Regions from separate parts of the Shewanella sp. TB7-MNA-CIBAN-0143 genome, predicted to be linked through region 2. Evidence: predicted binding sites of a transcription regulator. Region 2 holds the regulator's gene; each other region holds the start of a gene.
The links. Region 2 encodes LexA, which represses DNA repair genes until DNA is damaged. Its sites were predicted from a motif close to TACTGTATNNNNATACAGTA; they were not measured.

Region 1 (8,036 bases), on a different contig from region 2:
TTATCGAGAAACAGCAATTAGATTGCGATTCAGTAGAAAAAATCATTAGATCTAAAAAGTCGGCTATTTATGTTGAAGGTTGCCCTGGTGCTGGTAAAACACGGCTGATAGTAGACCGCGTGAGACATTTACTTGCTCAAGGTGTTAACCCAAGTTCTATCTGTGTGCTTGCTTTTACTAAAATTGCAGCTCATGAGTTTACATACCGACTTAAAGAGCAAAAGCTGTATTCAGATGGCATGATTGTCAGTACTTTTAGTGGTTGGTGTAACACCCTTCTTAACGAAGAGAATATGCTCCCAGCGCTTATAGATGAGCAAGCTCGTAATGCCATTCAGTCATGTATCAAAAAGTATAATAAATCTGCCGAAAGAGATAATAAATCCATTACTGTGAAGCGTTGTATCGCACTATTCAATCATATGGCGAATTTTAATAATCCCGACATTATCCTTTCTATCAAGAAAATTGATCCTTACTTGGTTGATTATACTTCAGATATTGAAGCAATTTTTAAGATTTATGATGAATATAAAAAAGGAAAGTATCGTGATTACAATGACATGCTTGTTCAAATGAGAGAAGGCTTGAGCAAGCCTGACTTCCTTGAAAAAACAACTAGTCGATATGAACACATGATAATTGACGAGATTCAAGACACAAATCTAGTTCAATGGGATATCATCAAAACAATGTATATTCATAAGGTTAAACTTTTTTGTGTAGGTGACCCTGCCCAATCTATCTTCGGCTTTCGTGGTGCTGATAGTCAGTATCTTGCTAAATTTGGACAACTATTTAAAGGTAGTAAGTTTCAACTGACGCGAAACTATAGGACTACAAAGTCCCTTGTTAAGTTATCAAATGCACTGAGATTTCAGATTAATAAGACATTTATCGGCTCTGTAAGCGTATCTAAAGATAATGAGGTAAGTGACGAGCTTGCTCAAGTTAAGTACTGCGATGAGTTAAATGATGCTGTTGCATGGCTAATCAAGAACATAAAGAATTCGAGTGAGCTTTATGCTCAACAACTAATCTTGTGCCGCTATAATGAACAAATTGAGATTATAAAAACAGCAATGATCGATGCAGGATATGAGGTTTCGAAAAAATATGTAATACAAGTCTCAGAAAATTACTCTATACCAATATTAACTTATCATTCTTCTAAAAGTCTGGAGGCTGAGAATTGCTATGTATTTGATCCCCTTTTTAGTAAAAAGAAACTTTCTACATATAAAGAAGAATTGCGTAATACCTACGTTGCTTTTACTCGATCAAAAATAGCATTGACTATACTTGTTTGTGCAACCGGATCAAAAATATATGAACTTGACGAAAAGACTTCAAAGAGACAGAGTAAGAGCATCTTTCTTAACTTACCAGATGAATTTACTCAGGTTATAGAATCTTAGTTGTTAATTATTATATAGCTTTACCAAACTCACTAGAATTTTGATCTGTTACGATTCTAATGATGTTAAATCTGCCATTTTAGAGGGATAAATTCTTTATACTTGTACCTTTAATTTTTACTGCTAAAATAACTGTAATTATATACAGTGGTGTTAGCTATGCGCGTTATCCCTATACCTGCAAGAGCAGGCATTACAGGTTTTGAAAGTCCAGCAGCTGAATACAGTCAGCTAGGCATGAGCTTGGATGATTTACTGATTGAGCATCCAAGCTCAACCTTTATAGGTATTGCTCAAGGCGAGTCGATGCAAGACGTCGGCATCTTTGATGGTGATATGATCATTGTTGATCGTCATGAGACTGCTCGAAACGGCGATGTCATCGTTGCCAATTTTAATGGCGAGTTTGTCTGTAAGATTCTAGATACCAAGCGGCGTGTTCTCCTTTCTTCTAATCAGCAATACCAACCTGTCATTATTCATGAATACGATGATTTTAGTATTGAAGGCGTAGTCACACGTTCTATTCGTTGCCACCGTCAAAGCCCTCTGTTGTGTGGTAATTAGATGTTTGCTCTAGTTGACGCTAATAGCTTCTATTGCAGTGCCGAACAAGTGTTTCGTCCAGATTGGCGCGGTAAGCCAGTTATTGTGCTAAGTAACAACGATGGGATGATTGTTGCTGCTAATCGTCAAGCTAAAGAAGCTGGCATTGGGAAGTTTCTACCTTACTTTCAAGTTAAAGCCTTATGCGCTCAACGTGGAGTTATTGTCTGTTCCTCAAATTATGAACTCTATGCTGACTTATCTAGCAAAATGATGGACATCATTGGCCGCTTTGCCCCTGAGCAACATGTTTACTCTATTGATGAAAGCTTCCTCTCTTTTAAGAACTGTTATCCAGCTATCAAATGCCTCCTTACGCAAGGCCAGTTAATCCGCCGTGCTGTGTGGAAAGAAGCGCGGCTAGCAGTCTGTGTGGGTATTGGTGAAACACTTACTCTTGCTAAAATCGCCAACCATGCAGCTAAGAAGATTGAGGGCTATAAAGGGGTTTGTTTCATTAGTAATGAGCAAGAGCGTATAGCTATTTTAAAGCAGCTTGCTGTAGGGGATGTTTGGGGCATAGGACGTCGAATAAGTAAGAAGCTTGAGCTAATGAATATCCGTACAGCGTTTCAACTCGCGTCTATGCCGCCGACACTGGCAAGAAAGCAATTTAGTATTGAAATAGAACGTACCGTTCGTGAGCTTAACGGCCAAGCCTGTAAAGTATGGGATGAGGTGAGGGCAGATAAAAAGCAGATATTTTCGACTAGAAGCGTAGGTGAGCGCATCACTGATTTTGAGTCGTTACAGCAAGCATTGAGTAAGCATGTTGCTATCGCATCGAGTAAAGCACGTAAGCAAGGCTCAAACTGTAAGACTATGCTGATTTTTGCCAGTAATTCACCCCATGATGAACGACCAGTAAGCTACAAAGCTATTGTGCATTTCCCATGTCCAACTAACTGCACTGTTGAGCTAACCAAAGCTATGAGTGAAGCCGCCCCAAAGCTTTTTCGTGAAGGCATACATTATTACAAAATCGGTATAGGGCTTATCGATTTAGCCAGCGAAAAGCATAACCAATTCGATTTGTTTAACCCTCCTAAAGCTAATCCAGCTTTGATGCATACGCTAGATGACATTAACCAACGCTATGGCAGTGATACGATGTTTCTAGCAGCTCAAGGCATAGAGCACAAGTGGTCAATGCGCCGTGACCTGCTAACGCCTCAATACACAACCAAATGGCTCAGTGTACCCAGCATTAAGTGTTAACGAGGTTTTACCCGAAAGAACTTTGCTCAATACTGTTAGTCATTATATAAAACAAACAAATACTAGAACGGATTTAATAAATCGCTATCAAAGTTTAAGCCTTCAAGCTCTGAATTAATAAATAATCTCTTAAAAGCCTCATTGCAATATATAGAATAGCCGCCTTGTAATTTTGACTTAAAAAGTAGCTTATTTTGAATATCTTCATTCAAAAAAGCTAATGACTTAAGACCGTCTTCAAAGCCATCTATATAGTTCATTTCACATAAAGTTGGATCTTCATTCGCAAAAACTTGAGGATTAAATAACATTAAAGACTCTCCATCAGCATTGACCTTTACAAATTCACCATAGGGATGGATTTTATCGCCGAGAAATAGATATGCTGATTGAGTCAATAATAGAAAATTTCCAAGTACATTTATGTCAAAATTTTGCTTTCGTGCTTGTGGAATAAAATTGCAGTCAAACTCACCATCCCACAAGTCCGCTATATTGGAATTATCATAGGGTAATGCCATTAGTTTTCTTACCACGACCTCGAAGGTGAGGTCAGTATTACTTACTATTTGATTAGTCATTGTTACAGTATTTAAATCAACTAAATCATATGAGCCATTAGGCTTTTTCAAATAGTATGCGCTCATAGTCCTTTCCACTGTTCATCTTTGGCATCAAATATAGTACTTGGTAACGTGCCTGTTTTTATATGAGTTTTCATACTACTTAACCTTCTAGAAAACTGTTCTTTATTTGGTACTCTCTGCCCGCCAAGATTTATACCTATCCAAGATTCGTAGTTATAGCGATGAAGCTTTCGGTGTACTGGCGCACTCTCAGTTGCCCAGTTTATACTTTTGTTTTTCATAAAGTTTATTAACCATGTGCCATTAATTGGGTCATTGATACCAAACCCTACTAAATGGAAATTCAATCTAGCACTTAAAATTGCAAATTGATTAAACCTACCGACACCAGGAATTATATGATGAGCTTCATGATTAACCGTTGGCTTAGGTTCACCAATAGCCCTTAAAAATTGAGCTAGTTTATCTGTAGGGTGATGCTCTTCATTAGTCAATTTTTCTATTGTCGCTTTACTAGCTTGATCTCTGTATTCAGCTAAAGCAGCCTGAGCTATTGATATGGAACTAATGCGATCCTTTTCTCTTTGAAGGTGGCGAAAATCATTATTTAGTTGTTCAAGTAAAGCTTCACTTGGATTCGAAGTCGCTTTCTTATCGAAATATTTTTTAGCTAACAACTCAAAATTGTAAACAGCCATTTCAAGAGATGAAGGGTTTGATGGTCTAGATGGGCGTGGGTATTCCTTTAACTTATTCATGTTTTATGTACTCCATTACATATAAAAACTTGAACGTAATTTAAAACAGAATTGATAAATATACAAATATCATTTGCTTAAGGTCGGCATGAAATCCATAACCTCTAATTCAACCACTTAAATGCAATACGACAAGGAATAGAGCACAAGTGGCTAAGTGTACCCAGCATTAAGTGCTAACTAGGTTTTTGCTTTGATTAATGTTTTCACTGTTAGTATTACTCATATGCTTGGTCTGACTAGATAAATCAGGCATTATCTAGTCACTGTTCCTTAGCTTGAAGTTCTCAATGAACCTCCTCAAAATTGGTCTACCACTCTTTCTACTGGCTCTCAGCTCTACAGCCATTGCAGCAGGAAATACATCTAATGATTCATTCAACAAAGCAAAAAAGATGCTCGAGCGGGAGGTCTATCAAGATCACCGCGTAACCATCTACTGTGGTGCTAAATTTGACGCTAAAAAGAACATCGAAGCACCTACAGGTTTTGTTACTTCTAAATACATTAAACGGGCAAAACGGGTTGAGTGGGAACATGTAGTTCCGGCGGAGAACTTTGGCAGAGCCTTCAGTGAGTGGCGTGATGGTCACAAGAGTTGTGTCGATAACAAAGGTAAGTCGTTTAAGGGACGTAAGTGTGCTGAGAAGATGAATACAGAGTATCGATATATGCAAGCCGATATGCACAATCTTTTCCCTGCCATCGGTGCAGTAAACGCACTACGCAGCAACTACAACTTTACTATGCTGCCCTCAGCGGTGTCTGACTTTGGTAGTTGTGATATGCGTATCGATGATCGTAAGGCACAACCACCGATAGCTGCTCGTGGCGTTATAGCTCGAACACACATGTATATGGAACAGACATATCCTAAGTACAAAATGAGTAAACAACAAAGTCAATTAATGAAAGTTTGGGACAAACAAGATCCAGTTTCTAAGTGGGAGTGTAAGCGGTCAAAACGTATTGAAAACCTTCAGGGGAATGCAAATACAGTGGTCGAGAGCCGTTGTCAATCAGTTGGTTTGTAGGCGTTTAGATGAGCGGCTAGCTCGCTTATGCCCCAAAGCTCCTACGTTTACTGCTACAGCACTTTTCTGAGTTTGAATATGAACCGTTATTTGACCACAGCAAATTTAGATGAATTAGAACGGCGATTGAACTTATAAATACAACAAAGACTACGGATTATCGTAGCCTTTTTCTTTTGTCGTACGTTAATAAAGTAGAAAATTTAGAACCTTTGACCGTAAGGCCGTTGATTTGGACATGGAGAGAAATCAAATTGATTATAGTTATGTCTCGGCCATGATGTTCGATTGTTATCTATGTTTTAGTGAGTTAAAAATCATTGTCTTAATTGATTTAACTACTTGTAGTATCAATTTTAAAGTGTAGTCTCATACTGTATATTAAGACGATAAAACTGACTTTACACAGCATGGTTGATATTAACTGATGGAACAAGATGCAATTAAGCTACAAATAAGAGACTGGCTTTCCAGAAGGGTACCGGCGGTTGGCGTAAGAGATGTCATAGGTTTACCTGTTGCTATTGGTTCTGATATTGGGAATGTTCGAAAAGAAAATCAGGATAGAGCTGTTATATTAAGAGCTCAAGTTTCTACGAATAAATTTTTTCTAGTCGGTGTTTTATGTGATGGTATGGGCGGAATGGTTGAAGGGGGGGGGTGTGCATCTCTGGCTGTTGCTTCTTTTATATCTAGTTGCATTAGAAATAGAAAAATACCCGTAAAAGAACGTTTAGTTAAAGCGGTCGAATTGGCTAATGGAGATGTTTTTCAAGAGTATAGTGGTAAAGGTGGTGCAACTTTATCTGCTTTTATCATGGATAGTGATGGGCATTTTGAGGCAATAAACGTCGGTGATAGCCGTATTTATGTAAGTGACAACCATGACATGCATCAGGTGTCTGTTGATGACACCATCGCGGGTCAATTAAACCAACAAGAGCCATCATCGCAGTTAAGTAATAAACTATTACAATTTGTTGGTATAGGAAGAGATATTGAACCTCACTTACTCGATATGCCATCACCTAATACAATAGCAAAAATGATTATCACAAGTGATGGTGTCCATTACTTGAATGATAATACATTGAAGTCAATGTTAGTTCAAAATGCGTCTTCCTTAGAATTGTCAAAGCGATTCATTCATGTAGCAAAATGGTGTGGTGGGCACGATAATTCTACTGTTATAACTTTGTCTGATATTTCTTCAATTTCATCTTCATCTGACAATGTTAAGACGGGAACAGTGCAACTCTGGGATCCATATGGTGATGTACAGTTTATAGGTATAGAAAAGAGTCAGCAAGTTGACCCTCCTTCTTTAGTAACTAATGAAGAATTGAATGAATCTGATATTGACGTTGATTTAGTTAGTGATAATAGTACGCCTGAGGATGTACTTGTTAAAGCTTCAGTAAAACAAAAACGGAAAAGTAAAAAGGCAGAGAAAGATAATTCTCCAAAGAAAAAGCCTCAATTAAGGATTGATTTTAATGACTAGCAGTTCAATACCTGTTCTTCCTCCTCGATATATTCCTGATGGTAGCAGTGGTAGCGGTGGTTTTAGTGATGTGTTTTTTTGCCATGACACCCACTTACAGCGAAAAATAGCTATAAAAACGATTAAAGATTTAACTGAATTAGATAGGCTTAAAGACGAAATATCGGCATTAATGAAATTACGTTCAAAGCATGTAGTACAGGCTTTTGATATTATTGAAAATATAGATGTCTCATTCGCTATAGTTATGGAATATATCGACGGGTGTGATTTATTTGATATCAATTTTAAAAGTCTAAATTCTTTAGATTTATTGAAAATATTATGGCAGGTGGCCTCAGGTATTACAGATATTCATTCTGCAGGGCTGATTCATAGAGATATCAAGCCTAACAATATGAAATTGGATGCTGAAGGTATTCTGAAGATTTTTGATTTTGGTTTGGCGCGCAATATAGGTAGAGAAGCCAGAACTGTTGGGTTTAAAGGCACTATAGGCTTTTCAGCTCCAGAACAGTTTAAAATTGATGAGGTCTCATTTACATCCGCTATTGATGTATATGCTTTTGGTGCAACAGCACTATATTTAGCAACGCAAGATTTACCCAAAGAATTGAAAGCTAAAATTCCACCCTTACCCTTACCCGATAATGCTTTTAATTGCGAATTACTTAACGATTACCCACAATTGATTATACTTTTTGAAAAGTGTTTATCTACAGAGCCAGCCAATAGACCAACAATGAAAGATGTTAGGGATGAGATAAGTAAATATCTTCTTTTTGATAAACATCAAGCTCTTGCCGTAATAAATGGTGTTCCCCATATCCTTAATTTTAAGGCTCGAACAGCTAAGTTAGGGCTAGGTAAAATTGGTTCCTTTGAACTTTACTACGATGGCTTTGATTTTC
Region 2 (8,036 bases):
AATTCAATCCAGCAAGGCTGTCCTTGTTGATACTGTTGTACCTTCATTATCCTAATCCTTTATAAAATAGTTGCCTTGATATAGCCAACATGAAACTTGTCTCATAAGTTAAGTCGATATCAGCAGAAAAGCAAAAAGCCTTCAAACGAAGGCTTTTGGGTGAATGGCTATTTGATTGAAGTGTGTTGGGTCTATTTAAACACCGGTAAAATATCGGCCATTGCCAGCAAATGACATGTAGCTGTGATAACCCCAAACAACACCACAATAGCAATTAACGGGGTTCCACCAGGGACTTTAAATCCCTTTGAGTCAGGATATTGTTGTCTTACTTTATAGGCTAATAACGCTGGTACAATAACAGCCCAAATAGTGGCAGCTAGCGCAGCAAAACCAATCGCTAAAATAAATCCATTCGGAAATAACAAACCAAGGATTGTTGGCGGTACAAACGTTACCGTTGCCGTTTTAATTCGTCCTGAGCGCGAGTCGTCAAACCCAAATAAATCAGCAAGGTAATCGAACAAGCCTAGTGTCACACCTAAAAATGATGAGGCAACGGCAAGGTTGGCAAATAGGGTTAGCATGTTATCAAGCCATTGGCTGGCAATAACCCCAGACAACGCACCCACTAACACACCTATATTGCCACCTTGAGCAATAATATCGGCAAACTGGCTTCGTTGAATATTACCCATCGTTGCCACTAACCAACATATATAAATCACCAATGCGATAGTGGTTCCGGTAATAATCGCCTTAACGATGGTTTTGGCATCTTTACCATAATATTTGACTAAACTTGGCACATTACCGTGATAACCAAAACTGGCCAATCCAAAAGGGATAGCGGCAAGTAAATAAGGCAGGTAACGCGATTCACCATCAGGCGATACTAGCTTTATGGTATCAATGTCGATTAGTAAGTTACCGATAGCCAAAAAGAAAGTAATCACCATACCACCAAGCATGATTGTGGTGATACGGTCGACCGCTTTAGTACTAATAAATACCACCAAAGCCAAAACTACCGCAAACACCAATCCGGCCACACTCTGGGGTAGGCTCACGCCCAATGCTGACAGACTGTGATTCACAATCGAACCACCACCACTGATGTAAGCATAGGTTAAAATATATAACACAAACGCAATCGACACGCCGTTAATCACCCGCCAGAACTGCCCAAGAGTCACCCGAGTTAAGGTGTCAAAACTGTCGCCTGGTTCAAAATGCAAATTGGCTTCTAATAACAATAAACCCGACATTAGCATGCAAAACCAAACGCCGAGCAACATCGCGATAGAATAGCCAAACCACATTCCAGCACCAACAACGGGTAACGAAAACATGCCCGCTCCCACAGTGGTTCCGGCAATAATCATCGCCCCACCCAATACAGATTTACCGCTGGTACGATGCTTGGCAGCATTCATATGATTAGCCATTATTGTCCGTGCTCCGCTTCCACACTATCAACAATGGTTTGTCTTACTAAAGAGCTGAGTAATTTATTAGCGTTATCACGAATTCTGATCACTTCAGCACGATGTTCGTCGCTGCATAAATAACCCAATTCTTTCAGTTTCACACTCAGGGTGTTATATAATTTTTTGTCATAAAATTCTGGTGCGGTAATGCCATGCAGCGCGCCTAATCGTTGGGCTAACAAATGGCTATCGCGTTCCAGTTCTGAGCGCTCAAGATCAGGTTTTATTGCGAGTAAATTGAAGATAATCGCATAACGTTGCAACGTTTCACTGATAGTTTCAGCAAGCAGTAACACTTGGGTAATATGACGAGGCGTTATCTCAAACTGATCGCTACCGGTCAGTAAACCTTGTTCAACCATGAAATCTAAAATGCTATCCACATGTTGAGGCACATCATCAATGCTCATAAATAACTCAGCTTTAAGTAATGGATAAAAGTCCATTACAATGCCATGAATTCGCTGGCGATCGCACACGTCATAATGCACTAAACAACTGGCAATTAATGACGGCAACGCCATCAAATGAATAATATTATTACGGTAATAACTCATGGTGATGGCAATTTTTTCATCAACTGAAATAATTTCACCAATAAGGTCTTTGGTACTCACAAACTTATTTAACGACAGACAGTGATCAATAATTGACTTGCCATTACCTTCGGCCACAGAGGTATAATCGGTATAAGGCACTGTTTTAAGTAAGGCTAAATACAAATCAAGCTGACGTTCTAACTGGCTTCTTTCTAACGCATTTTGCTCTGACGCTAATAACACTAAACTAGTCAATGTTACTGAACTGGCTGCGGCAGCTCCATTGATATTAGTCATTACGCGGTTAGCTAACAAATTAACTGAGGGCGTAAACCAAGATGGTTTTTGGTCAGGATCTTTAGCTAGCTCATCACGCCACTCTGGCGCCTGCTGATTTAAGAACTGTTGTAAATTAATCGGCTCACCAAAATTCACATAACCTTGGCCAAAATTGCCTAACTTACGAATAGCACCAAATACCTGCCATACAGATTCTTTTTTCTTTTTCTTACCGCTTAATTCTTTGTGGTACGTCGCCACTTCCATCACATGGTCATAACCTAAATACACGGGTACTAAGGTTACTGGGCGCTCTATCCCACGTAGCACACTGTTAATTGTCATAGCCAACATACCGGTTTTAGGCGCTAACAAACGTCCTGTACGCGAACGACCTCCTTCAGTGAAATACTCGACCGCATAACCCTTAGCAAATAACTGATCTAAATATTCACGAAATACTGCGGTATAAAGTTTATTACCATTAAAACTACGACGGATAAAGAATGCCCCACCACGGCGGAACATCGGCCCTGCTGGCCAAAAATTAAGGTTAATACCGGCAGCAATGTGCGGCGGAACCATGCCCTGATAATACAAAATATACGACAGTAGCAAGTAATCCATATGGCTACGATGACAAGGAACGTAAACAATTTCATGACCATCATGATGTAACTGTCTTACTTGCTCGGCACCTTTGATATTGATGCCACTGTATAATTTGTTCCATAACCAAGTCAGGAAACGTTCGGCAATACGCACCAAACTATCAGAATAGTCGGCGGCAATTTCATCAAGGTATTCAATGGCGGTTTCACGTGCTTTCTCGACTGTTACTTTCTTATTTGCAGACTCTTCTTCAATGGCTTTTTTGATAGATTCTGATTTTAATAAAGAGGCAAACAACGCTTGTCGATTCGGTAATTGTGGCCCCGTCATGACTTTGCGTTGACGGCGGAAATGCACACGGGCGACTCGGGTTAATTTGTGAGCAATTCTTTTATCAGTACCATGTTCATCGGCCATATGACGAAGCGATAATGCATTAGAAAACTGCACGAAATTATGGCGTCCTAAAAATAAAATCATTAACCATTTACGTAACCACGTAGGGTTTTCACGTTCAAATACAGCAGCTTTCATGCTGTCTTCTTCTTTACCTGGGGTACGTCCCCAATAAAGGCAAACAGGAACCAACTGTATATCTAATTCAGGGCTCTCACTATGAAGTGACAATAAACTGGTAAAATAATTAAGGAATTTGTCACCACTTTCACGTTTACCAAATAGTGGTTTGCGGCCCTCTAAACAGACCACACGAGGCACGGTTAAGCCATCAAGCTGTAATGGCTCATAAGGACTGGGCAGACCAAAGCCCTCGGTGATTTCGCTCAACGCGGCAATATCGCTAATAGATTCCGTTTTCATTAAATAAACCAAAGGTTTAGTTGGATCTATATTGAGGTCATCAAAAGGATCGTGAGGGACCACAATGGTCTGTACCATCCACTTTTGAATCCATCTTAATGCTCGTAAAAATATTGAATCTGGTTTTGACATGGTTATTTTCGCAACATAAGCCACTGTAATATTGTCGTATAGGATACCAGAAACCACCCTGCTTACACTATCAGACCGATCTATCTTTACGTTTAAGCTCTCACTATCAGAAATAACATAAGACAGAAAATTAGTAATAGTTAATTAAAACATATTGTTGAGTGATACTTAATCAACAAAATACAAAAAATAGTTGGTTAATACTTGCGCGAACACAAACACTGTATATAATGACAGTCACTGTATAAAAAGACAGGAATCATCATGAGACCGTTAACGCCGCGCCAAGCAGAAATTTTAGACTTAATTAAAAACAATATCGCCGAAACAGGTATGCCACCCACTCGTGCTGAAATTGCGAATCGTCTTGGCTTTAAAAGTGCTAATGCCGCCGAAGAGCATTTAAAAGCATTAGCCAAAAAAGGCTTTATCGAGATCATGCCTGGTACCTCAAGAGGCATTCGTTTACCTCATGAAGAACAGGTTGAAACCGGTCTGCCACTCATTGGACAGGTTGCTGCTGGTGAACCAATTTTGGCCCAAGAGCATGTAGAGCAATACTATCAAGTCGATCCAAACATGTTTAAGCCCGCCGCAGATTTTTTATTGCGAGTGCGTGGTGACAGCATGAAAAACATCGGCATTTTAGAAGGTGACTTACTCGCTGTACATAAAATGCAGCAAGCACGTAATGGCCAGGTTGTTGTGGCACGTGTTGATGATGACGTCACCGTAAAACGATTTGAACAAAAAGGTAATGTGATTTATCTGCATGCCGAAAATGAAGATTACAATCCGATAAAAGTAGATTTAAGTTGCCAAAGCCTAACCATCGAAGGGCTTGCCGTTGGCGTTATCCGTAATGGAGATTGGTTATGAACAAACTAATGGGCATCGCGCCACGCCACCCGGGCTTATGGGTAGATTTAACTGAAACAGAACTGCATGGCACCCAAACCATTCAAACATTACAAACTGTCACCCAAGGTGAAGCTGAACTGAGCCAATTGTGCAGCCAGTTAGCAATATTGAGCCAGCAAGGCAGATGGATTGTATTAATTAGCCCGCCCCATATTGGCTATAAACATATGCTGGCAAGTGCTGGTGTAAGAATGGATCGCATTTTACTGGTGCACACCAAAGATGAAGTCGAAACATTATGGGCCATGGAGAAAGCGCTCACTAGCGGTACATCGAGCGCAGTAGTAACTTGGACAAGCTCACTTGATGCTCGCGATAGTCGCCGTTTAGAAATTGTCGCCAAAAGTGCACGTGCATTAGGGGTGGTAATTGAAGATGTGAATGCTCACTTACCTCACAAACATCAACTTGTTAGCCCTAATTTAACAAATGGAACAAGTAATTTTTGCTCATTTCACTAAGCACGAACCCTTCATTACCAAGCCCTGTATTGAATTCAGGGTTTTTTTTCATCTTTTTTCAGCCTATTAGCCAACAAAGAGATCTTGATCAATGTTTAATCTACAAGTAATGTGGTTAACAAGGATGAAACATTTTTTATCTTTAATTGGACGTGAATGGCAGTAATCAAGATTACTTTCAAACAAATGAGCCAAATCAAAATTGATAAGTTCAGTAGTAGGTACAAGCGTGGTGCACAGCTAACAATAAAACCGTAGACCGTATGTTTACAGCCACCAAAGTACTTTGAGGTCATCAAACTTTTTTCGGGAACCGAAGAGTTTGCATAGAGCAGAGAATTACTGTGTGACTCTTCTTTGTAGTTGCTATTTGCAATTAGCAGAGGAGTAGTCTTGTGAAGCAATGGTTGTATTGTTTACTGGTGGTGTTTGTAGCATTTCCGCTTGGGGCATCAGAAATGCCCCTCAACATGACTCAAGGCGTGACAGATATCAGTGGCAAGGTTTATGACCTCCACATGACGATTCTTTACATCTGTTGTGCAATTGGGTTAGTGGTGTTTGGGATCATGATTTACTCAATGATTTATCACCGCAAATCAAAAGGCGCTGTCGCGGCCAATTTTCACGAAAGTACCAAAGTGGAAATTGCTTGGACCGTCATCCCTTTCATCATCTTAATCGGCATGGCTATTCCAGCCACCAAAACCTTGATTGCTATGGAAGATCCCAGTGATGCTGATCTCACCATAAAAATTACCGGGTCGCAGTGGAAGTGGCATTACAGCTATTTTGATAAAGACATCGAATTTTATAGCACATTATCCACTCCCAGAGCACAAATTGATGGCAGTGAGGCCAAAGGCGAACATTACCTCCTTGAAGTCGATAAGCCATTAGTACTGCCTATTAACCAAAAAGTGCGCTTCTTGATGACATCAGATGATGTTATCCATTCATGGTGGGTGCCCGCGTTTGCCGTTAAAAAAGATGCCAATCCAGGCTTTATCAACGAAGCCTGGACTCGTATTGATAAGCCTGGAACGTATCGCGGCCAATGTGCCGAGTTATGCGGTAAAGACCATGGTTTCATGCCGATTGTGGTGCAAGCATTATCGGAGGCCGATTTTGATAATTGGTTAGTGGAGCAAAAAAAACTAGCAAGCAATGCAGCTGCAGCCGCTGCGGCATCAATGTCTAAAACCTTGTCTCTTGAGGAGCTAACCTCACAAGGTGAGCAAATCTATATTGCTAGGTGCGCCGCTTGTCATCAACCCAATGGTGCGGGTCTTCCTGGTGTATTCCCATCATTAATTGGCAGCCCTATCATAAAAGGCCCTGTTAAAGATCACCTGAATATCGTCTTAAACGGTAAACCAGGTACTGCAATGCAAGCCTTTGCAAAGCAACTTAGCGCCCAAGAAATTGCCGCAGTCATTACCTTTGAGCGTAATGCGTGGGGCAATAATAGCGGTGACGTAGTTCAAGCTGCTGATATAGGCAACTTTTTAGGCAGTAACGAGGCAAGCACCGAACCAAGTAAAGCAGTAACCGATGCAACAAGTACTATTGCAGCAACGACAACTGACATTACCGATGCGGTTACCGACAAAGCCAATCAAGCTGTCGAAGCCGCAGCAGAAGCTGTTGTACCAGAGGATCTGCCCACGTTAACCTTGGAGCAATTAATTGCTGAAGGTGAGCAGGTTTATGCTACGACATGTGCTGCATGTCACCAAGCCACTGGCGCTGGATTACCAGGCGCTTTCCCTTCACTTATTGGCAGCCCTGTTGTTACTGGACCGGTTAGCGGACATATCGATATCGTTATGCACGGAAAACCAGGTACCGCAATGCAGGCATTTAGTAGTCAACTTAGCCCGCAAAAGATGGCGGCTGTGATTACTTATGAGCGCAATGCGTGGGGCAATAATTCTGGCGAAGCGGTGCAACCTGCCGATGTCGCTAGCCATGGACAGTAGGGGAAAACAATGAGCACAACAACGCACGATACACTGGCTACCGCTCATGATGATCATCATCACGGCGCTCCGAAGGGGCTAATGCGCTGGCTACTCACCACTAACCATAAAGATATCGGCTCGCTGTATTTATGGTTTAGTTTCATTATGTTTCTTACTGGCGGTGCGATGGCAATGGTGATTCGAGCTGAATTATTTCAGCCTGGATTACAGCTAGTAGAACCTAACTTTTTTAATCAGATGACCACAGTTCATGGCCTCATCATGGTGTTTGGGGCGGTGATGCCCGCTTTTACCGGGTTAGCAAACTGGTTAATTCCAATGATGATTGGTGCCCCAGATATGGCACTACCGCGAATGAACAACTGGAGTTTTTGGATTTTACCCTTCGCCTTTACCATTTTATTAGGTTCACTCTTTATGGAAGGCGGCGGCCCTAACTTTGGCTGGACATTCTATGCTCCGCTCTCAACCACCTATAGTCCTGACAGTACCGCCCTATTTGTTTTCTCCATTCACATAATGGGAATAAGTTCGATAATGGGCGCAATTAACGTCATTGTAACCATTGTAAACTTGCGAGCTCCTGGCATGACCTGGATGAAGTTACCTTTATTTGTGTGGACTTGGCTCATTACCGCATTTTTACTGATTGCGGTAATGCCGGTGCTCGCAGGTGCGGTCACCATGGTATTAACCGATAAGTTTTTTGGTACTAGCTTTTTTGATGCTGCAGGTGGTGGCGATCCGGTGATGTTCCAGCATATTTTCTGGTTCTTTGGCCATCCCGAAGTTTACATC
Region 3 (8,036 bases), on a different contig from region 2:
TCAACTTGATGGATTAGCCGATTGGATAATAAAAATATGACTCGTGTAGCTTCTACATCAGCAATGAATTTGGCCAAAAAACTGGCCGAGGCAGGGATTCGACATCCTGCGGTATTGCATGCTGTAGCAACAACACCACGTGAATTGTTCCTTGATGGTGCATTAGCTCATAAGGCGTATGAGAATACGGCATTACCTATCGGGCAGGGACAGACAATTTCGCAGCCTTATATTGTGGCTCGAATGACTGAACTGTTGCTGCAACATAATCCTCAAAAAGTGTTAGAAATTGGCACTGGTTCAGGTTACCAAGCCGCTGTTTTAGCATCGTTAATTCCAGAGTTATTCACAATTGAGCGTATAAAAGCATTACAAATACAAGCTCGTCAAAGACTAAAACGTCTAGATTTACATAATGTCGCATTCAAATATGGTGATGGTTGGCAAGGGTGGTCAAACCGTGGACCATTTGATGGCATAATGGTGACCGCTGCTGCTGCGACAGTACCTCAAGCATTGCTTGAACAATTATCCGAACATGGAGTATTGATTATTCCGGTAGGAGAAGACACCCAGCAATTACTCAAAATTACCCGCATCGGACAGACATTCAAATCTGAGATAATAGAGGCCGTTAAATTTGTTCCTCTCATTAATGGAGATTTGGCTTAGTTAACACGATACAAATGATTTTTATCCATTATTGATATTTTCGTTTGGAGTAAGCTTATTTAGCTTAACAATCACCTATTTCCCCGTTAAGGACTTTGTTTGATGAATACCGGTTGGCCCAACTTTGTGGTCTTAGCAATCATGCTCACTGGATGCAGCTTTCAAGCTGATCGTCCCGCACCGGTAGACAGCTTATCGTCAAAAAATCATGGTCCTCGGTATCATAAAGGCTCATTAAAAACCGATAAATATAAAGTACAGAAAGGTGACACACTTTATTCAATAGCTTGGGGGGCTGGACGTAATTTTGTCGAAGTTGCCCGTTTGAATCGTTTATCGGCTCCTTATACTATTTATCCTGGGCAAACGCTTAATTTAGCCACTACAAATAATAGTCAATCGGCACCTGCTCGAGCATCCCAACCTTCTGTTAATTCAGTACAAACCCAAGCCGTTACTAAACCCTATATTTCGAGTTCGAATAGTTCTATATTAAAAACAATCAAACCTACGGTTGCGCCAAACCCAGTCCCAGCAGTCGTTTCAGTCAGAACGAAAAAAGATCTTGATCACAAAGTGAAGCCTGCGTATTCTGTAACAACTACCCAACAAACAATTAACCAAAGTGCGAGTGGTTCTGTCGCTAATTTGCCACAGCAAGTTCAGCAATGGCACTGGCCAGTTAGAGGCCGAATAGTTGGATATTTTTCGGCATCAGAACAAGGCAATCAAGGTATAAAGATTGCTGGTAATCGCGGCGATATTATTAAAGCCGCAGCAGATGGGAGAGTCGTGTATGCCGGTAATGCACTGCGCGGGTATGGCAACTTAGTTATTATCAAACACAATGATGATTTTTTAAGTGCTTATGCGCATGCCGACACGATATTGGTTAAAGAAAAGCAATATGTGAGTGCAGGACAAACAGTTGCAAAAATGGGCAGTACCGGGACACACCAAGTTATGCTTCACTTTGAAGTACGATTTCATGGTAAGTCTGTCAACCCATTACGATATCTACCTAAACAGTAATTGTTTAGCAACATAAATAACGGAGGATAAGCAAGTGAAGTAGATTAAATACCACAAATTAGGTTTGGGAGAGCAATTATGAGCCGCAAAAATAATACTGCTTCAGCAGAATATCTTGTCGATCTAGCTAAACAACCACCAGAAGTTGCAACCGGTAAACGCGATTTGGTGCAACAACTTGATATTGAAGAAAAAGTCCAAGATGACTTACAAAAAAATTTAGACGCTACTCAATTATATTTAGGTGAAATAGGTTTTTCTCCGCTACTGACAGCAGAGGAAGAAGTGTTTTTTTCACGTAAATCCCTCAAAGGCTGCGAAAAGTCTCGCAACCGCATGATAGAAAGTAACCTCCGTCTTGTTGTTAAAATTTCCAGAAGATATAACAATCGTGGTTTAGCGCTGCTCGATCTGATCGAAGAAGGCAATTTAGGCTTAATTCGAGCGGTTGAAAAGTTTGATCCTGAGCGTGGTTTCCGTTTTTCCACTTATGCAACGTGGTGGATCAGACAAACCATTGAACGGGCGATCATGAACCAGACTCGCACTATCCGTCTACCAATTCATATTGTAAAAGAATTAAATGTGTACTTGCGTACAGCAAGACAGCTTGCCCAAAAACTTGATCACGAACCGACCGCAGAAGAAATCGCCGAAAAGTTAGATGTGTCGACCGGTGATGTTAGCCGTATGCTGAAGTTAAACGAAAGAATTACTTCGGTAGACTCGCCTCTGAGTGGCGATAATGAGAAGGCATTATTAGATGTTATTGCTGATGATGATTCCGTTGGCCCTGATTATCGGGTACAAAATGAAGATTTATCTAATTCGATAGTGGGCTGGTTAAACGAATTAAACACTAAACAACGCGAAGTGTTAGCAAGACGTTTTGGTTTACTCGGATATGAACCTTCAACATTAGAGAATGTCGGTGCCGAAATTGGTTTAACACGTGAGCGTGTACGTCAAATTCAAGTCGAAGCGCTTAAACGCTTAAAAGACTTACTTGGGGCGCAAGGACTGTCGGTTGAAGCATTATTCAGAGATTAATGGACAGTGAACGTTTATTGTGAATATTAGGCGGTTGACTATGATCAACACACAAATGATATGTCATCATTAATGTGTCAATAAGGTCAATTAAGGTATTGCGATATTAGGGTTAAGACCTATATGAGCATTTTAATTTTGCTCATGCGCTTAGGTTTATCCTACTAATCGCCAACTTAATTTAAGCGTTGTGTAGTGGCAACTTGACGATATAACCTAGGTATTACTGCTGGTGTTTTAATACTGTTGGTTCATTTCATCGTATTTCAGGGGCGTTACTCGTTTGATGTAACACCTAATACGTCATTGAAATGGAAGCCTTTGCAGGCTTCCACAGTTCAAAAATTCACTTGGCCAGTTATTTTCGTAGCTCGGTGTTCGTGTGACTTAATCGCTTCAACTCATATAAATAATCTAACGCCTGTTTAGGTGTCAATTCGTCTGGATTAATTTGGGCTAACTTTTTCAGTGCTAGTGATGGCTCTGGAATTGGAGGTAATAAGTTCATACTCACTTGAGTTGGATTCTGTTGAGATAATGTCATATCTCGGTTTTCAAGTTGATGAAGCTTATGTTTTGCCGCTTTAATGACGGAGGCCGGCACACCCGCTAGGGCCGCAACTTGTAGACCATAACTTTTACTTGCCGCACCTTCTTGTACCGAATGCATAAAGGCAATTGTGTCGTCGTGTTCTATTGCATCTAAATGCACATTAATCACTGACGGTAACAGCTCGGGCAATTGAGTTAATTCAAAATAATGAGTAGCAAATAATGTCAGTGCACTGACGTTTTTGGCTAGATATTCAGCAGCAGACCAAGCGAGCGCTAAACCATCATAAGTCGAGGTGCCGCGACCTATTTCGTCCATCAACACTAAACTGTTTGCAGTAGCATTATGTAAAATATTAGCCGTTTCGGTCATTTCAACCATGAAGGTTGATCGGCCCGATGCCAAATCATCTGATGCACCAATACGGGTGAAAATTCGGTCGATTTCACCAATTTGAGCATGGTCTGCTGGAACGAAACAGCCGATATGTGCCATCAATGTAATCAATGCAACTTGACGCATATAGGTAGATTTACCGCCCATATTCGGACCTGTGACAATAAGCATTTGGCGCTGCGGTGTTAACGCTACCGGATTAGCAATAAATGCTGCTTGGCTAACTCGTTCAACGACTGGATGGCGGCCCGCTTCAATATTAATACCAATATCGTGGGTCATTTGTGGGCATTGATAATTAAATAATTGTGCTCGTTCGGCAAAGTTACTTAATATATCTAACTCGGCAGCAGCCGTTGCAAACTGCTGTAATTCTTGTAATTTAGGTAACAATAAGTCAAACAGTTGTTCCCACAGTTGTTTTTCAAGCGCGAGTGCTTTGCCTTGGCTTGAAAGTACTTTTTCTTCGTATTCTTTCAATTCTGGGGTGATATATCGTTCGGTGCCTTTGAGTGTTTGACGACGCTGATAGCTCAGTGGCACTCTATCTGACTGTAAACGGCTAACTTCAATATAGTAACCATGAACCCGGTTATAGCCGACTTTTAAGGTGTTAATCCCCGTTTGTTGTTTCTCACGAGCTTCAAGTTCGACTAAATAATCACTGGCGCCTTCACTCAACTTACGCCATTCATCTAACTCATTATTATAGCCAGTACGGATAACGCCACCATCACGAATTAACATGGGAGGGTTGTCTACAATAGCGCGTTCTAATAAATCATGTTGTTCAGGGAATTCACCCAGTAATTGCACTAACGTATTTAATCGAGGTTGTTGGCATGTTGCTAATGTTTGCTGGATTTCAGGCAGAAGCGTTAGTGCTTGCTTTAAACGTGAAAAGTCACGTGGTCTGGCACTGCGTAGTGCTAAACGAGCCATAATACGTTCGATATCACCTAAGCTTTTTAGTTGCTCATGTAAGGTTTGATATAAGTCTTGCTCAATGAGTTCACTGACTGCGCTATGGCGATATTGAATAGTTTGACGATTGCGTAATGGTTCATGGATCCAGCGTTGTAACATACGGCTACCCATAGGGGTTGCGGTATTATCTAATACCCATGATAGGGTATTTTCTCGCCCGCCAGATAAATTTTGAGTTAACTCTAAATTACGTCTAGTTGCGGCATCTAAAATAATAGATTCAGATTGATTAAAGCGCACAATCGAGTTGATATGTGGTAACGCCATCTTTTGGGTATCTTTTACATACTGCATTAAACAACCTGCAGCTTGTAACGCCAATCGTGCATCAGTAATACCAAAACCGTGCAAATCTTTGGTGCCAAATTGATTGAGCAGTAAATTAATACATGTGTCGTAATCAAACTCCCACTCTGGGCGACGACGGATGCCTTTCATGTTATTGATTAATAACATGTCAGCAAAATCTTCACTGTAAAGTAACTCTGCTGGATTAGTCCGCTGTAATTCGGCTTCTAAAGCTTCACGAGTGGGTAATTCTGCAACAACAAAACGACCAGACGAAATGTCTAAAGTCGCGTAACCAAAACCGCTTTTACCCTGATACAGTGCTGCCAATAAATTGTCTTGTTTTTCTTGCAGTAGAGCTTCGTCAGTTAAGGTGCCAGGGGTAACAATGCGCACCACTTGGCGCTCAACAGGGCCTTTTGATGTGGCTGGATCACCAATTTGCTCACAAATGGCTACAGACTGACCAATGTTAACTAATTTTGCTAAATAGCCTTCGACAGCGTGATATGGAATGCCTGCCATGGGAATCGGGTCACCGCCGCTTTTTCCACGAGCCGTCAGTGAAATACCCAGCATTTCAGAAGCGCGTTTAGCATCATCGTAAAAAAGCTCATAAAAATCACCCATTCGATAAAACAATAACATATCAGGATGGGCCGCTTTTAAGCCCAAATACTGGCGCATCATCGGGGTGTGTTTTTCTAAATCGCTGGTATCAATCACTGTCATTATGAACACTTCACTATTAATCAATCGTAGGACGTAAATCTTATGGGGCTAATCTTAACAATATTTGCCCCCAGCGTATAAATAGATTCAAACAAAAAATTTTATGAGGATAAAATATTGATGTAAATGATCAATTCTCAAAGGTTTAAAAAAAAATCAGCTCAGCACTTGATACTGTATGACTATACAGTATACTGATGAACATATTGAAATGATTCACGTCACTTCACCTAAGTCGAAATAGCATTTTACTAAACGTATTGAATGCCTTAAGAGGGTTTTATAATGAAGGTTGATCCAAATAAAGAGAAAGCACTAGCCGCCGTTTTAAGCCAAATTGAAAAGCAATTTGGTAAAGGCTCAATTATGAAGTTGGGCGAAGATCGCACAATGGATGTTGAAACTATCTCTACCGGTTCGCTTTCATTGGATATCGCACTCGGTGCGGGCGGTTTGCCAATGGGACGTATCGTTGAAATTTACCAAAGCCAAACTTTAAATGGTTCACCTAGATTAACCCCCTCTTTAATCGCTGCCTAGAACAAGTTCGACGCAAAGAACCGGTTCATAGCGTTCCCAATATACTAATTTGATATGAGCTGTATATATTAACAAGTGGTGGTGGTGAATAAATATTCATCTTAAATCAAAAAATATGCAAGGGTTATAACATGTCTAAAACAGATGAAAATAAACAAAAAGCACTTGTCGCAGTGTTAAGTCAAATTGAAAAGCAATTCGGTAAAGGTTCGATCATGAAGTTGGGCGAAGACCGCACAATGGATGTTGAAACTATCTCTACCGGCTCACTTTCATTAGACGTCGCGTTAGGTGCAGGCGGACTCCCCTTAGGTCGAATAGTGGAGGTCTATGGGCCTGAAAGTAGTGGCAAAACTACTTTGACATTGGAAGTTATTGCTGCTGCGCAACGAGAAGGTAAAACCTGTGCGTTTATCGATGCTGAACATGCTCTTGACCCAATTTATGCCAAAAAGCTAGGCGTAGATATTGATAACTTACTTTGTTCACAGCCAGATACAGGCGAACAAGCACTAGAAATTTGTGATGCGTTAACGCGTTCAGGTGCGGTAGACGTAATCGTTGTCGATTCTGTTGCAGCATTAACACCAAAAGCAGAAATTGAAGGTGAAATTGGTGATTCGCATATGGGCCTTGCTGCTCGTATGATGAGCCAAGCGATGCGCAAACTTGCTGGTAACCTTAAGCAATCAAACACACTGCTTATTTTTATTAACCAAATTCGTATGAAAATTGGTGTAATGTTTGGTAGCCCTGAAACGACCACTGGTGGTAATGCACTTAAATTCTACGCATCTGTTCGTTTAGATATTCGTCGTACTGGTGCGATTAAAGATGGCGATGAAGTCATCGGTAATGAAACTCGCGTTAAAGTGGTTAAAAATAAGATTGCAGCTCCATTTAAGCAAGCTGAATTCCAGATCCTTTATGGACAAGGTATTAACCGTACCGGTGAACTAGTTGACTTAGGTGTTGCACACAAGCTGGTTGATAAAGCCGGTGCTTGGTACAGCTACAAAGGCGAAAAAATTGGTCAAGGACGTGCTAACGCGGGTAAATACTTACTTGAACATCCTGAAGTGGCACAAGAAATTGATACGACATTACGTGCGATGCTATTAAGTTCAAAAACGCCAGCTAGCTCATCTGCTAGTGATGAAAATATTGATTTAGAAACTGGTGAAGTTTTCTAATTTAAGACTGGATGTGGTATAAAAGGAGCTAATAATTAGCTCCTTTTTCAGTTAATGACAGAGCAAAAGTAATTTGAACCGAAACCGCTCTAAAAAATCAAGAAAGTTTTCTGATATAAAGGAGTTTAAATCCTTAGGTAAGTCATTCTTGCGGTGTTTTGATGAGTCGTTTGAAGAGTATGTATCAAAAACACTTAACACTACTATATCAGGTGACAGTACTATCTATGGCAGATTATACACTTTCTTAACTTTCCTAGCGAGTAAAAACTCCCAATCTACGATTAGCCTTATTAGGAAGTTAAATCGTGTTGGTCATGCAGAAGTTGCTCATCTAGATTGGCAGTTTGCCTTAGATGCATATAGAGAACATGTAATAAAAACTTATGGCAAAGGTACTAATGCCCATAATTATCTTTCAATCCTCTCATCTTTCCTCAAACACTCCGCGTCTAATGGTATTTGGCCTCACGGCCTTAGGATTAAAGGTTTAAAATTACCTCCCAGACTAGCCCGTTCTATGGTCACCAATAATCGTGCTAGATCTAAGGAAGGGATACCTGAAGTCGAAAGCGTAATTAATGAGTTAGGCT

Region 1: a site for LexA is predicted at 1,549-1,568, ahead of AAEY97_RS08165 (LexA family protein). Genes of this name have one in related genera too.
Region 3: a site for LexA is predicted at 5,883-5,902, ahead of mutS (DNA mismatch repair protein MutS). Genes of this name have one in related genera too.

What each region holds. Positions count from the first base shown of each region.
Region 1 is NZ_JBEOPL010000007.1:196,016-204,051, reverse strand. Features, by position in the region: gene AAEY97_RS08170 (UvrD-helicase domain-containing protein) at 1-1,418, shown strand, start outside; gene AAEY97_RS08165 (LexA family protein) at 1,578-1,985, shown strand; gene AAEY97_RS08160 (Y-family DNA polymerase) at 1,986-3,242, shown strand; gene AAEY97_RS08155 (hypothetical protein) at 3,305-3,889, opposite strand; gene AAEY97_RS08150 (AHH domain-containing protein) at 3,886-4,587, opposite strand; gene AAEY97_RS08145 (endonuclease) at 4,878-5,621, shown strand; gene AAEY97_RS08140 (PP2C family protein-serine/threonine phosphatase) at 6,049-7,125, shown strand; gene AAEY97_RS08135 (serine/threonine-protein kinase) at 7,118-8,036, shown strand, end outside.
Region 2 is NZ_JBEOPL010000003.1:124,420-132,455, reverse strand. Features, by position in the region: gene AAEY97_RS03405 (VOC family protein) at 1-47, opposite strand, end outside; gene mtr (tryptophan permease) at 192-1,448, opposite strand; gene plsB (glycerol-3-phosphate 1-O-acyltransferase PlsB) at 1,448-3,871, opposite strand; gene lexA (transcriptional repressor LexA) at 4,136-4,750, shown strand; gene AAEY97_RS03385 (cell division inhibitor SulA) at 4,747-5,253, shown strand; gene coxB (cytochrome c oxidase subunit II) at 5,649-7,235, shown strand; gene ctaD (cytochrome c oxidase subunit I) at 7,245-8,036, shown strand, end outside.
Region 3 is NZ_JBEOPL010000001.1:335,498-343,533, forward strand. Features, by position in the region: gene surE (5'/3'-nucleotidase SurE) at 1-40, shown strand, start outside; gene AAEY97_RS01425 (protein-L-isoaspartate(D-aspartate) O-methyltransferase) at 37-672, shown strand; gene AAEY97_RS01430 (peptidoglycan DD-metalloendopeptidase family protein) at 772-1,704, shown strand; gene rpoS (RNA polymerase sigma factor RpoS) at 1,783-2,754, shown strand; gene mutS (DNA mismatch repair protein MutS) at 3,113-5,710, opposite strand; partial or broken gene recA (recombinase RecA) at 5,996-6,247, shown strand; gene recA (recombinase RecA) at 6,382-7,443, shown strand; gene AAEY97_RS01455 (hypothetical protein) at 7,517-8,036, shown strand, end outside.